Regions from separate parts of the Actinacidiphila yeochonensis CN732 genome, predicted to be linked through region 2. Evidence: riboswitches for the same ligand, from Rfam matches in the RefSeq annotation. Region 2 holds a riboswitch; the other holds the start of a gene.
What was found. Region 2 has a riboswitch for S-adenosylmethionine ahead of BS72_RS03180 (aminotransferase class V-fold PLP-dependent enzyme). Riboswitches for the same ligand answer to the same signal wherever they lie in the genome.
Positions count from the first base shown of each region.

Region 1: another riboswitch for S-adenosylmethionine. It lies ahead of thrC (threonine synthase); the one in region 2 lies ahead of BS72_RS03180 (aminotransferase class V-fold PLP-dependent enzyme).

Region 1 is NZ_JQNR01000005.1:319,453-326,633, forward strand. Features, by position in the region: gene BS72_RS13485 (YhjD/YihY/BrkB family envelope integrity protein) at 1-459, shown strand, start outside; gene groL (chaperonin GroEL) at 864-2,486, opposite strand; gene BS72_RS13495 (cold-shock protein) at 3,037-3,240, opposite strand; gene BS72_RS13500 (ubiquitin-like small modifier protein 1) at 3,721-3,996, opposite strand; gene thrC (threonine synthase) at 3,993-5,318, opposite strand; SAM riboswitch class I at 5,337-5,467, opposite strand; gene BS72_RS13510 (glucosyl-3-phosphoglycerate synthase) at 5,785-6,753, shown strand; gene BS72_RS13515 (alpha,alpha-trehalose-phosphate synthase (UDP-forming)) at 7,000-7,181, shown strand, end outside.
Region 2 is NZ_JQNR01000003.1:356,193-363,373, reverse strand. Features, by position in the region: gene qcrB (cytochrome bc1 complex cytochrome b subunit) at 1-715, shown strand, start outside; gene trpD (anthranilate phosphoribosyltransferase) at 977-2,044, shown strand; SAM riboswitch class IV at 2,329-2,446, shown strand; gene BS72_RS03180 (aminotransferase class V-fold PLP-dependent enzyme) at 2,640-4,010, shown strand; gene BS72_RS03175 (Lrp/AsnC ligand binding domain-containing protein) at 4,230-4,511, opposite strand; gene BS72_RS03170 (rhomboid family intramembrane serine protease) at 4,508-5,287, opposite strand; gene BS72_RS03165 (NYN domain-containing protein) at 5,931-7,181, shown strand, end outside.

The sequences.
Region 1 (7,181 bases), on a different contig from region 2:
CAGAGCGCGGCGGTGCTGGGCAGCGGGCCGATGCGGGCCGGGCTGCGGCTGGTGCTGACCTTCGTGCTGGGCGTGCTCTTCTTCGCCTGGGGGCAGCGCTTCCTGCTCTACGGAGGCGTGACCCTGCGGACGGCGCTGCCGGGCGCGGTGTGCACGATGGTGGGGCTGGCCGGGCTGCGGGTGGTCTCGCACCTGATCTTCGCCCAGATGATGGTCTCCAACGCGGGCGCCTACGGCCCGGTGGGCACGGTGCTCACCGTGGTGAGCTGGCTGGTCGGGGTGGGCTTCGTGGTCTTCGGCGGCGCGCTGGTGGGCCGCCACATGCGCGACAGCCGCATCCTGCGCCTCGGCGCCGAGATCCCGCGGCCGCAGCAGCCCGAGGGCTGGTTCGAGCAGCCCGAGGACGAGCCGGCGGTGCTGCGCTGGCGCTCCGACGGCCAGGGCGGCGCGGCGGAGTGACCCGCCGGCCGGAGTGACCCGCCGGCCGGAGTGACCCGCGGACCCGCCCGCTCGACGGGACGGGGTCCGCGACAGGACGGGTCCGCGACGGCTCCCAACCCGCGCACCGCGTCCGCCCGTCCGGCGCGACGCCCAGCGCGGCCGACACGATGTCCGCCCCGTCCAGCGCGTCCGACACCATGTCCATGTCCGCCCCGTCCAGCGCGTCCAGCGCGTACGGCACGTCCGGCGCGACGTCCAGCACGTCCGGCGCGCCCAGGACGCCCGCGGCCGACGGCCGCGACCCCCACGACGGCCGCCACGGCCCGGCGGACAAGACGGCGGCGCCGCCCTCCCCCAGCGGGGAGGGCGGCGCCGTCGGTCGTGCGCGGAGGGCCCGAGGGGCCCGGACGCTGAGCCGGGGCTCAGAAGTCCATGTCACCGCCGGGCATGCCGCCCGGAGCGGCCGCGGCGGCCTTCTCCGGCTTGTCGGCGATGACGGCCTCGGTGGTGAGGAAGAGCGCGGCGATGGAGGCCGCGTTCTGCAGCGCGGAGCGCGTCACCTTCGCCGGGTCGATGATGCCCTCGGCGATCAGGTCGACGTACTCGCCGGTCGCGGCGTTCAGGCCGTGGCCCGGGGTCAGGTTGCGCACCTTCTCCACCACGACACCGCCCTCAAGGCCGGCGTTGACGGCGATCTGCTTCAGCGGTGCCTCAAGGGCGAGCTTGACGGCCGACGCGCCGGTCGCCTCGTCACCCTGGAGCTCCAGCTTGTCGAAGACCGCGGAGGCCTGCAGCAGGGCCACGCCGCCACCGGCGACGATGCCCTCCTCCACGGCGGCCTTGGCGTTGCGCACCGCGTCCTCGATGCGGTGCTTGCGCTCCTTGAGCTCGACCTCGGTGGCGGCACCGGCCTTGATGACGGCCACGCCGCCGGCCAGCTTCGCCAGGCGCTCCTGGAGCTTCTCGCGGTCGTAGTCCGAGTCGCTGTTCTCGATCTCGGCACGGATCTGGTTGACCCGGCCGGCCACCTGGTCGGCGTCGCCCGAGCCGTCCACGATGGTGGTCTCGTCCTTGGTGATGACGACCTTGCGGGCGCGGCCCAGCAGGTCCAGCCCCGCGTTCTCCAGCTTGAGGCCGACCTCCTCGGAGATGACCGTGCCGCCGGTGAGGATGGCGATGTCGCCGAGCATGGCCTTGCGGCGGTCACCGAAGCCCGGGGCCTTGACGGCGACGGACTTGAAGGTGCCGCGGATCTTGTTGACCACCAGGGTCGACAGGGCCTCGCCCTCGACGTCCTCGGCGATGATCAGCAGCGGCTTGCCGGACTGCATGACCTTCTCCAGCAGCGGGAGGAGGTCCTTCACCGCGGAGACCTTGGAGTTGACGATCAGGATGTACGGGTCGTCGAGCGACGCCTCCATCCGCTCCAGGTCGGTGGCGAAGTAGGCGGAGATGAAGCCCTTGTCGAAGCGCATGCCCTCGGTGAGCTCGAGCTCCAGGCCGAAGGTCTGCGACTCCTCGACGGTGATGACGCCTTCCTTGCCGACCTTGTCCATGGCCTCGGCGATCAGCTCGCCGATCTGGGTGTCAGCGGCGGAGATCGAGGCGGTGGAGGCGATCTGCTCCTTCGTCTCGACGTCCTTGGCCTGCTCCAGCAGGGCGGCGGAGACGGCCTCGACGGCCTTCTCGATGCCGCGCTTGAGGGCCATCGGGTTGGCGCCGGCGGCGACGTTCCGCAGGCCCTCCTTGACCAGGGCCTGGGCGAGGACGGTCGCGGTCGTCGTGCCGTCACCGGCGACGTCGTCCGTCTTCTTCGCGACCTCCTTGACCAGCTCGGCGCCGATCTTCTCGTAGGGGTCCTCCAGCTCGATCTCCTTGGCGATGGAGACACCATCGTTGGTGATCGTGGGGGCGCCCCACTTCTTTTCGAGGACGACGTTGCGGCCCTTCGGGCCGAGAGTGACCTTGACGGCGTCGGCGAGCTGGTTCATCCCGCGCTCAAGGCCGCGCCGTGCCTCCTCGTCGAACGCGATGATCTTGGCCATGGTGAAGTGCCCTCCGCGGACTTGTCGGTTGCGCTCGGACCAGGCGGCGCCCGCGACGGACGGCCGCGGGGCTCCGGTCTCTTCCCGGCTCCCGCACGAGCCTCACCGGCCCGGTCCTCCTGTCACTCTCACTCGTAGAGTGCTAACGCCAATGATTAGCACTCACCCCCTGCGAGTGCAAGCGCCTCCCCCCGCACCGGCCACCTCGCGCCCGCCCGCCGGGCGGCTCCCGCCGGACCTCAGCCCCCTTCCGGGCGGCCGGCCGGAAGCCCCACGGCGGCAGACCGGGAGTCGGCCACGGGCGGTCGGGAGGGGCCGGTCAGGAGGGCGGGCAGGAGGCGGCCAGGAGCCGGACAGGGGACCGTCGGCGGCCCGTCAGGGCCCGTCTCAGCGCCCCGCGGTGGCGACACGAGGGGATCGCGAGGGGATCGCGAGGGGAACACGAGGGAGAACGCGGGGAGAACGCGAGGGAGCCGCACCCCCGCGGCGGGGTGCGGCTCCCGTGGTGCTGGTGCTACAGGTCGCGTCGGTGGCCGAACGCGCCGGGAGGTCAGACAGCCAGACGGACCATGTCCGCCTGCGGCCCCTTCTGACCCTGCGAGATCTCGAACTCGACCCGCTGGCCTTCTTCGAGGGTGCGGTACCCGTCCATCTGGATCGCGCTGTAGTGGACGAAGACATCCGCACCACCGTCGACCGCGATGAAGCCGTACCCCTTCTCCGCGTTGAACCACTTGACGGTGCCCTGAGCCATTCCTAACTCCCCTATTGCTGGCCCTGTCGCGGCCCCGCACTTCACGGGCCCGGGTCAGACCTCACCCGTCCTGGATTCCCGACCCGATGAGGGAGGGAACCCCGGGGGGCGTGCGCCGGAACGCGTCGACCGCGGCTGAATGTATCTGCACGGATGCCCACTGCAACAGGTCAAATGGACGAGAATTCTCGGCGCGACCGATCGGAAATGCACCGAGAAACATCGATAATGCGGGGCATCCCGGACAGGGCAAACGGGACGCATCGGGATAATTCACCGATGAATTTGGCGATAAATCGCCGCAGTCGTCTTCCGCAAGGACCAGGGTTTACTTCCGGCAACTGTACAACTCTTCAACTACCGCCCGGACAGCGGGACGCCCCGTCCACCCGAAGGGGTGAACGGGGCGATGGTGGCCGCTGCCGGCGGAAACACCCGCCGCCGGCGGCGGACACGGACGGCGCGTGGCCGCCGGTGGTTTCAGCCGCCCGCGACGGCGGGAATGATCGAGACGCTCGCACCGTCGGGGACGACCGTGGCCAGCCCGTCGGAGAAGCGGACGTCGTCGTCGTTGACGTAGACGTTCACGAAGCGGCGCAGCTTGCCCGCGTCGTCCAGGACACGGGCGGAGATGCCGTTGTGGTCGCGCTCCAGCGAGTCGATGACCTCGGCCAGCGTGGCGCCCTCGGCGGGCACCTCGGCCTGGCCGCCGGTGTAGGTGCGCAGGATGGTGGGGATGCGGACGGAAGCACTCATGCGAGGCCAGCCTCTCGGAAAGCGGCAAGGGTGGGGCGGATCGTCGCGGTCGGCCCGCTGGTGGCCGCGACCGCGTCCAGGGTCTTGAGTCCGTCGCCGGTGTTGAGGACGACGGTCTCGCCGGCCGGGTCCAGCTGCCCGGTCTCGATCAGCTTCTTCAGCACGCCGATGGTGACGCCGCCCGCGGTCTCCGCGAAGATCCCCTCGGTACGGGCCAGCAGCTTGATCGCCTCGACGACCTGCTCGTCGTTGACGTCCTCCACCGCGCCGCCGGTGCGCCGGGCGATGTCCAGGACGTAGGGGCCGTCGGCCGGGTTGCCGATGGCGAGCGACTTGGCGATGGTGTCCGGCTTGACCGGCCGCACCACGTCGTGGCCGGCCTTGAAGGCCGCCGAGACGGGCGAGCAGCCCTCGGCCTGGGCGCCGAAGATCTTGTAGGGCTTCTCCTCGACCAGGCCGAGCGCGATCAGCTCGCGCAGCCCCTTGTCGATCTTGGTCAGCTGGGAGCCGGAGGCGATCGGGATGACCAGGTTGTCCGGGAGCCGCCAGCCGAGCTGCTCGGCGATCTCGTAGGCCAGCGTCTTGGAGCCCTCGCCGTAGTACGGCCGCAGGTTCACGTTGACGAAGCCCCAGTCCTCGCCGATCGGGTCGCCGATCAGCTCGGAGCAGAAGCGGTTCACGTCGTCGTAGGAGCCCTCGATCGCGACGAGGTCGCCGCCGTAGACGGCGGCCATGACGACCTTGCCGGCCTCCAGATCGTGCGGGATGAACACGCAGGACTTCAGGCCGGCCCGGGCCGCGGCGGCGCCGACCGCGCCGGCCAGGTTGCCGGTGGAGGAGCAGGACAGGGTGGTCATCCCGAAGGTGCGGGCGGCCTCCAGGGCGATGGCCACCACGCGGTCCTTGAAGGAGTGCGTGGGGTTGCCGGAGTCGTCCTTGACGTGCAGGCCGCCGGTGATGCCCAGCTCGCGGGCCAGCCGGTCGGCCTTGACCAGCCGGGTCCAGCCCGGGTTCAGGTTGGGCTGCTCGGCGACGTCGGCGGGCACCGGGAGCAGCGGCGCGTAGCGCCAGATGCTGGCCGGACCGGCCTCGATCCGGCGGCGCAGGCCCTCGGGGTCGCCGGTCGGCAGGTCGTAGGCCACTTCGAGCGGGCCGAAACACTCCAGACACGCGAAGACCGGGCCGAGCGGGAAGCGGGTCCCGCACTCGCGGCAGGAGAGCGCGGCGGCCGGGCCGAAGGGGGCGCGCGGCTCACCGGCGGAGTCGCCGGACGCGGTGGTCGCGGTGGGAAGTTCGGTGCTTGCGGCAGTGTGCGCAGCCATAACTGGCGAGGCCCTTTCTCCTCATCTTCCTCGTGGCGCGGGCGCGCCAGGAGACGGAATTGGCACCTTCCCCACCGTGTGACCTCGCGGTCGGCGGGAGGGTTGCCGGGGCTTCAACGGGCCGTTCCCTCTGCCCCTCTGGATGAGCGGTATGGCGCCGGGCGGCCTGCCCATGGACGGCGGGCCCGGTGCGTTTGTCGGCGGGACCCCGGCATGCCGGCGCCTCGCGTGTTGTTCAAAACTGTAACCGACGAACCCGGGGGCGGAGACAGGGGTCCGCAACGCGAGACGTGTCACACCGGTCCCCGCGTCGCGGCGCCGGCGCCGGCTGTTCCGGCCTGATCCGGCCTGATCCGTTCGCCGGCCCCGCGTTGGCCGGCCTCCCGGTCGGCCGGGTCGGCGGGCCCGCGGCTCGTCCGCGACTGAAGCGACTGAAGCGACTGAAGCGACTGAGGAGAGGAGATCCGTGCTCGACGAGGTGGAGCGCTGGCTGAAGAGCCGGACGTGGTCGGCAGCCGACCGTCCGCTGGAGGAGCTGCTGGCCGCCAAGCACGCGGCCGGCTCCCGGGGGACGGTCAGCGTGGTGCTGCCGGCGCTCGACGAGGAGGCGACCGTCGGCGCGATCGTGGCCGCGATCCGGGGGCGGCTGATGGCCCCGGACGGGGTTCCGCTGGTGGACGAGCTGGTGGTGGTCGACTCGGGCTCCAGCGACGGCACCGCGGAGGTGGCCGCCCGCGCGGGGGCGCGGGTGGTGCGGCGCGACGAGGTGCTGCCGCGGCTGCCGGTGCTGCCCGGCAAGGGCGAGGTGCTGTGGCGGTCGCTGCTGGCCACCCGCGGCGAGATCGTCTGCTTCGTCGACGCCGACCTGCGCGACTTCGACCCGTCCTTCGTCTCCGGGATCGTCGGCCCGCTGCTGACCGAGCCGGACGTCCACCTCGTGAAGGCGATGTACGACCGGCCGCTGGAGTCGGGCGGCCAGGTGGTGCCGGCCGGCGGCGGCCGGGTCACGGAACTGGTCGCGCGGCCGCTGCTGAACCTGCACTGGCCGCTGCTGGCCGGCTTCGTGCAGCCGCTGGGCGGGGAGTACGCGGCCCGCCGCCCGCTGCTGGAGCGGCTGCCGTTCCCGGTCGGGTACGGGGTGGAGCTCGGGCTGCTGGTCGACGCGCTCGACGCGGTGGGCCTGGACGGGCTGGCGCAGGTCGACGTGGGGGTGCGCCACCACCGGCACCAGGACGGCCAGGCGCTGGGACGGATGGCGGCGGCGATCTACCGCACCGCGCAGAGCCGGCTCCAGCACGGCCACCTGGTCCGGCCGCGGCTGACCCAGTTCGACCGCGCGGCCGGCGGCTTCCGCCCCACCACGCACGCGGTGGACACCGACGAGCGGCCGCCGATGGCCACGGTCCCGGAGTACGCCGCCCGCCACGCCGCCTGACCGTCGGACAGGGCCTGCGGGCCACCCGGGCGGCCCCCGGCCCCGGAGGCCCCCGCGTACCGGTGTCGCCGCAGGTCGCGTGGCGTCCCGAGGGGCAGGACGACGCGTGGGGGACGTTTGAGACGGGGCGCGGGTGGTAGGTCCTGTCTGACGAGCGGCGCCGTCCGCGCAAGGGGCGGCGCCGCTCCTCGAAGCAGGTCCGGAGCGGCGCGGCGTGGTGGCGTGGAAGGAGGCGTGGGAGGTCGGATGGCAGGCAGCGAGGGCAGCGCGCGGGTACTGGTCGCGTCGAACCGCGGCCCCGTGTCGTACACCGTGGGTGAGGACGGCGGGCTCACCGGCCGACGCGGCGGCGGCGGGATGGTCTCGGGGCTGAGCGCGATCGGGCCGGACGCCGGCGCGGTGTGGGTGTGCGCGGCGATGTCGGAGGG
Region 2 (7,181 bases):
GCCCGACTGGTACATGGGCTTCTCCGAGGGCCTGATCCGGTTCATGCCCGGCTGGGAGATCAGGGCCTGGGGCCACACGCTGGTGCTCGGCGTGTTCATCCCGCTGATGATCTTCCCGCTGGTGATGATCTCGATCGCGGCGTACCCGTTCATCGAGTCCTGGATCACCGGTGACCACCGCGAGCACCACCTGCTGGACCGCCCGCGCAACCGCCCGGTCCGCACCGGTCTCGGTGTCGCCTGGCTGACCTGGTACTTCGTGCTGCTGATCGGTGGCGGCAACGACATCCTGGCCACGCACTTCCATCTGTCGATCAACGCGATCACCTGGTTCGTCCGCATCGCGTTCTTCGTCGCGCCGGTCATCACCTTCTGGATCACCAAGCGGATCTGCCTGGGCCTCCAGCGGCGCGACCGGGAGAAGGTGCTGCACGGCCGCGAGACCGGCATCATCAAGCGGCTCCCGCACGGCGAGTTCATCGAGGTGCACGAGCCCCTGTCGCAGCAGCAGCTGCACGTGCTCACCGCCCACGACCAGCCGAAGCCGATCGAACTCGGCCCGGAGGTCGACGAGAACGGCGTCGAGCGCAAGATCAGCCCGATCGCCAAGATCCAGTCGCGGATGTCGCAGAACTGGTACGGCGAGCACAGCCAGATCCCGAAGCCGACCGTCGAGGAGTACGAGGAGATCACCAGCGGCCACGGCCACCACTGATCCCTCCGCTCCCCGCGAGCGGCACACCGCAGGACAGCAGTAGCTGCAAGGGTCGCCACACCCCTTCCGGGCGGCCCGGGACCGCGTCAGCGCGGCTCCCGGGCCGCCCGTGGCGTTTTCCCGGGCCGGGCACGGGCCTGTCCCCTCCCGGGGCGGGTGCCGGGGAGCGGGGCCGCCCGAGGAGCGGAACCGGTGGGGAGGGCCGGGCCGCTCTCGATAGAGTGATCCTGTAAGCGGCGAACCCGTCCAGGAGCGTGAGCGATGAGCGTTGAGTACCCCGCAGGAGGCGAACCCGCGGTCACTCGCTCGTGGCCCGACATCCTCAGCGCCCTGATCGCCGGCCAGGACCTCGACACCGCCGACACCGCCTGGGCGATGGACTCGATCATGCGCGGCGAGTCCACCAACGCGCAGATCGCCGGCTTCGCGGTGGGCCTGCGCGCCAAGGGCGAGACCGTCGAGGAGATCGCCGGGCTGGTCCAGGCGATGTACGAGCACGCCACCACCATCGAGGTGCCCGGCCCCACGCTGGACATCGTCGGCACCGGCGGCGACCGCTCCGGCTCGGTGAACATCTCCACCATGTCCGCGATAGTGGTGGCCGGCACGGGCGCGAAGGTGGTCAAGCACGGCAGCCGCGCCGCCTCGTCCAAGAGCGGTGCCTCCGACGTGCTCGGCGCCCTCGGGCTCAACCTCGACCTGCCCCCCGCACGGGTGGCGGAGGTCGCCGAGGAAGCGGGCATCACCTTCTGCTACGCCGTCAGGTTCCATCCCTCGCTGCGCCACGTCGCCAGCGCGCGGAGCGAGTTGGGGGTGGCCACGCCGTTCAACTTCCTCGGCCCGCTGACCAACCCGGCGCGGGTCAAGACCCAGGCCACCGGCGTGGCCGACGCGCGGATGGCGCCGATCCTGGCCGGGGTGCTGGCCGAACGCGGCTCCTCCGCGCTGGTCTTCCGCGGCGACGACGGCCTCGACGAACTCACCACGACCGCCACCTCGCAGGTGTGGGTGGTGCGCGACGGCAAGGTCGACCACCACTCGTTCGACCCGCGCGACATCGGGATCACCCTGGTGCCGGTCGAGGCGCTGCGCGGCGGTGACGCGGCTCACAACGCCGACGTGGTCCGTCGCCTGCTGGCCGGCGAGCAGGGGCCGGTACGGGACGCGGTGCTGCTCAACTCCGCCGCCGCGCTCACCGCGTTGGAGCCCGCCGGGCAGGGCGGGCTGGAGGAGCGGATCGCGGCGAACCTGCCGCGCGCGGCGGAGTCCATCGACTCCGGTGCCGCCGAGTCGGTGCTGCGGCGCTGGGTGGCGGCCACCAACGCCTGACGCCGGGACGGCGGTTCACCGGCCGGCTCCGCGGCGCCCGCACGGGCGGCCCGCGGGGCCGGCCGTAGGCGTTCCCCGCCGGTTCCCCGCGCGCTTCCCGCCCGCTTCCCGTGCCGTGCCCCGGCCCGCTCCGAAGGCCCTCCTATACGGCTCTTCCCAGGTCCAGACGGGCCCCGGGGCTGCTGCCGGTCGGGCCGTTGGACGGGTCGTCGGGCGGGCGGGTGCGAAAGGTGCCCGGGGGGAGGGGCTTGCGTCGTGGCGGACGTGTGGCAGAATCTGATCCAGGTCACGAGTGACAGCGCAAAGGCCCCGGCTCGCTGTCCGGCAACCCTCCGTCCGAGGCGGGGTGCCCCGGGTGATGACCAGGCTGTGACGCAGCAAGGCTCACAGCAAGCCGGACCTGGGGAGTTCTTCATGAGCAAGCGAATGCGTTAGGGCCGTCGGGCCCAGGGACCGCTTCGCCCCCTTCGCGGCAGGCGGTCGTCACCCTCGCAGTTCCGCCACACCCTTCTTCGCACCCGCACTCGCCTGCGCGGCAACGCCGCCGTGCCATCGCCGAGTGGTGCTTCAGCCTGCCTTCCTACGGGAGTCCGCCGTGACCGTGACCGCCGCTGCCGCCACCGACCGTCCCACCTGTAGCCCGCTGCCCGTCCTGGGCCGCGACGTCCGCGTCCCGCTGGTCACCGGCGGCGAGGTGGAGTACGGCGCCCTGGACTACGCGGCCAGCGCGCCCGCCCTCCAGCGGGTCTGGGACGACGTCGCCGCGTACGCGCCGTACTACGGCAGCGTGCACCGGGGCGCCGGCTACCTGTCGCAGCTGTCCACGGACCTGTTCGAGCAGAGCCGGGAGACCGTCGCCGCCTTCCTCGGCTGCCGCCCCGGCGACGAGGTGCTCTTCACCCGCTCCACCACCGACTCGCTGAACCTGCTGGCCGCCGCGCTGCCGGCCGGAACCCAGGTCTTCGTCTTCGAGACCGAGCACCACGCCTCCCTGCTCCCCTGGAGCCGCGCCCGCGAGGTCCAGGTGCGCTACCTGCCCGCGCCGGACGGGGCCGAGCAGGCGGTGGCCGCGCTGGACGCCGCGCTGGCCGCCGCCGCCGACGGGCCGAAGCTGGTGTGCGTCACCGGCGCGTCCAACGTCACCGGCGAGATCTGGCCGATCCGCGAACTGGCCGCCGCCGCGCACCGGAACGGCGCCCGGATCGTCCTGGACGCCGCGCAGCTGGCCCCGCACCACCCGGTGGACGTGGCCGAGCTCGACGTGGACTGGGTCGCCTTCTCCGGCCACAAGCTCTACGCGCCGTTCGGGGCCGGGGTGCTCGCCGGCCGGGCCGACTGGCTGGACGCCGCCGAGCCCTACCTGGCCGGGGGCGGCGCCACCCGCAGCGTCATCCACACCGGTGACGCCGTGGACGTCGAGTGGAACTCCGGTACGGCCCGGCACGAGGCGGGCTCCCCGAACGTGATCGGCGCCTACGCCATCGCCTCGGCCTGCCGGGCGCTGACCGAGGCGGGCTTCGAGGCGCTGGCCGCGCGCGAGCAGGAGCTGCTGGGCCGGCTGCGCGAGGGCCTGGCGGCGATCCCCGGGGTGCGGGTGCTCTCGCTCTTCGGCCCGGACGCCCCGCGCGTCGGCGTGCTCTCCTTCGTGGTCCGCGACTGGAACTCCTCGCGCCTTGCCGCGGCGCTGTCGGCCGAGTACGGGATCGGCGTCCGCGACGGGCTGTTCTGCGCCCACCCGCTGGTGCGCACCCTGCTGGGCGGCGAGCCGGACGAGCCGGCCGAGTGCGGCGTGCCCGACGACGTGCCGGGCGGCCGCCCGCTGAACGCGGTGCGGGTCAGCTTCGGCGCGGGCACGCCGGACGAGCACATCGACCGGTTCGTCAACGCGCTGGCCACGCTGGTCCGCGACGGCGCCGCCTGGGACTACACCACCGAGAACGGCCGCTGCGTCCCCGCCCGCGCCTGACCGGCCGGGCGGACCGGCGGCCACTGGTCGGGACCGCCAGAGGTCCCGGCCGGCGGGCCCGCGGCGGATGGCGGACCGGTCGGATCGGCGGATCGGTCGGACCAGCGGATCAGCGGATCGGTCGGACCAGCGGATCAGCGGATCGGTCGGATCAGCGGATCGGGCGGGTCCGCGCCGGGCCGGCGGGCCGCCGGGTCGGCTGCCGGGAGCGGCGGTGGGTCAGGAGTCCAGGCCGATGGCGAAGGCGGACTCCAGGTCGTGCTGGGAGTAGGTCCGGAAGGCCACGTGGGTGTCGGTGCCCATGACGCCGGGGATCTTCGAGATGCGGCCGGGGATGACGTCCGCGAGGTCGTCGTGGCGGGCCACCCGCACCAGGGCCACCAGGTCGTAGCCTCCGGTCACCGAGTAGACCTCGCTGACGTGCTCCAGGGCGGCGATGGCTTCCGCGATCTCGGGGATACGGTCCACGGACGTCTTGATGAGCACGATCGCGGTGATCACGGCTGGGCATCTCCTTGGCTGGGCCTGACGACGACGCTCACCTTACGCCGTGGCCGGTAGCAGACCCACGCACACAGGAAGCCGAACGCGAAACCGACCACGTGCGCCAGGTAGGCCACTCCGGGGCCGCTCCGGGCGGTCTGCGCGGCCAGCCACTGGAGCACGAACCAGAAGCCGAGCACGACCCAGGCCGGGAAGCGCAGCGGTACGAAGAAGAGGAACGGGAAGACGCTCGTCACCCGGGCCCGCGGGTAGAGGTAGAGGTACGCGCCCAGCGCCCCGGAGATCGCCCCCGACGCCCCGACCAGGCTCTGCGTGTCCTCGGGGTGCGCGAACGCGAAGCCGTAGGCGGCCAGGTATCCGGCCGCGAGGTAGAAGAGCGCGAACCTGGTCCGGCCCATGCGGTTCTCCACGTTGTCCCCGAAGACGTACAGGAACAGCATGTTGCCCACCAGGTGCAGCCAGCCGCCGTGCAGGAACATCGAGGTCAGCACGGACAGGAACGGCACCTTCGCGAAGGGCCCGGGGACACCGCAGCCCGCCGGCAGGGCCAGTCGGGAGACGGGCAGCCGGCCGTGGAAGAGCTCGGCCGGGATCACCCCCCACCGGTCGAAGTACAGCGCCTGCCGGCAGTGCAGCGCCTGCCCGGCGCCGTAGAAGCCGGCGAAGCCGGAGACCGGACCCAGCAGGAACACCACCGCGCACAGCCCGATGAGCGTGTACGTGACGACCGGCGTGCGGCGGACCGGGTTCGTGTCGTACACCGGGATGACCATGGACCGATCATGACGGAACCGGACCAACCGGCACGGGTCGCCTCGCCGCAGCGCGCGGCGCCGCCCAGGCCGTAGGGTGACCCGGACAGCGCCCGGCGGCGGGTCGAACTGGTGGACCGCGGTGGCACGGACGTGTCCGGTGGTTCCCCGCGCGGACGGCCCGGACGGCGGCCCGGAGCGGGGACAATGGAAACAGGAGGCGGCGGCCGGAGGGATCGGAGGGGCCGGGAGCCGAGGGACCCGACAGGAGTGACTGGTGGACGGTAACGGCGGCCGACCGCGGCCCGAGCAGAACGGGCCGGACGGACCGGAGGTCGGCGTGCCCGCGGAGCCGGTCACGAGCGCGGACGCCGCGCGACCTGGCAGTCCCGCACCCGCCGACGCGGACGGTCCCGGCCTGCCCGGGGACGACGCGGCGGCAGCGGCCGGACCCCCCGGCGACCCCGAGGGCGCCGGACCCCCCGAGCACGCGGACGGCGGGTCCGAGGTCGAAGCCGAAGCCGAGGCCGGGAACGAGGCAGGCGCGGACCCGGATGCGGATGCCGCCGATGCCGATGCCGACGCCGGCTCCGACACTGACGACGACTCCGACTCCGACTCCGACTCCGACGCTGACGACGGCGACACCGGTGCCGAGCCCGCCCTGGAGGGGCCGCTGCCGGAGGGGGTGCGGCACCGCGTGGTCACGGTGGCGGCCGACGCCTTCGGCGGCTTCACCTTCGCCGAACTGCCGGTGACGCTGCGCCCCTACGCGCGCTTCACCCCCACCCGCCGCGCCCGGTACGCCGCGACCGCGCTCGCCGCCGCCCTGGAGTCCGATCCGGCCTTCCGGCAGCGGGTCGCCGTCCGGCTGCGCGAGGCCCAGCCCGACCTCACCGGCGCCCTGGACGCGGGCACCCCGCCGCCGGCCGCCGATCCGCTGGACGTGGCCGCCGCCGCCTATCTGCTGCGCCCGCCCGGCTGGGCCAAGCTGGTGGCCACTGCCGGGGAGGAGGCCCAACGCGTCGGCGCGGAGCGGGCGGACGAGGAGGCCGCCCGCCAACTCGTCCGGCTGCGCGAGGAGGTGGCCGCCCTCCACGAGCACGCCCGCACCAGCGCCGCCCGGGCCCGGACCGAGCTGGACGCCGCGCGCAAGGAGACGGACGCGGTCCACCGCAAGCTGCGGGCCGCGCACAGCGACGTCCGCCGCGCCGAGGCCGCCCAGCGCAAGCTCCAGGCCGAACTGGACGAGGCGCGGGGCGCCGCAGAGCGGGAGCGGGCCGCCGCCGACAGCGAGCTGCGCCGGCTGCGCGCCCGGCTGGGCGCTGCCGAGGCCGCGGTGGAGGCGGGCCGCCGGGCGGCGCGCGAGGGCCGCAGCGTCGAGGACGTACGGCTGCGGCTGCTGCTGGACACGGTGCTGGACGCGGCCGCCGGCCTGCGCCGCGAACTCGCCCTGCCGCCCCGGGACACCCTGGGCGTGCGCCCGGCCGACACCGTCGACGCCGTGGCGCCGGGCCAGTTCAGCCCCAAGGACATCGCCACCCGCGCGCTGTCCGACACCGACCCGGCGCTGCTCGACCAGCTCCTCGCGCTGCCGCAGGCGCACCTGGTGGTCGACGGCTACAACGTCACCAAGACCGGCTACCCGGCGCTGCCGCTGGAGAAGCAGCGGCTGCGGCTGCTGGGAGGCCTGGCCGCGCTCGCCGCGCAGAGCGGTGCGGAGGTCACGTGCGTCTTCGACGGGGCGGACCTGGACCGGCCGGTGCTGCTCGCGCCGCCGCGCGGGGTGCGGGTGCTGTTCTCCAAGGGCGGTGAGACCGCGGACGAGCTGATCCGCCGCCTGGTGCGGGCCGAACCGCCCGGCCGCCAGGTCGTGGTGGTCTCCGCCGACCGCGAGGTGGCCGACGGCGTCGCG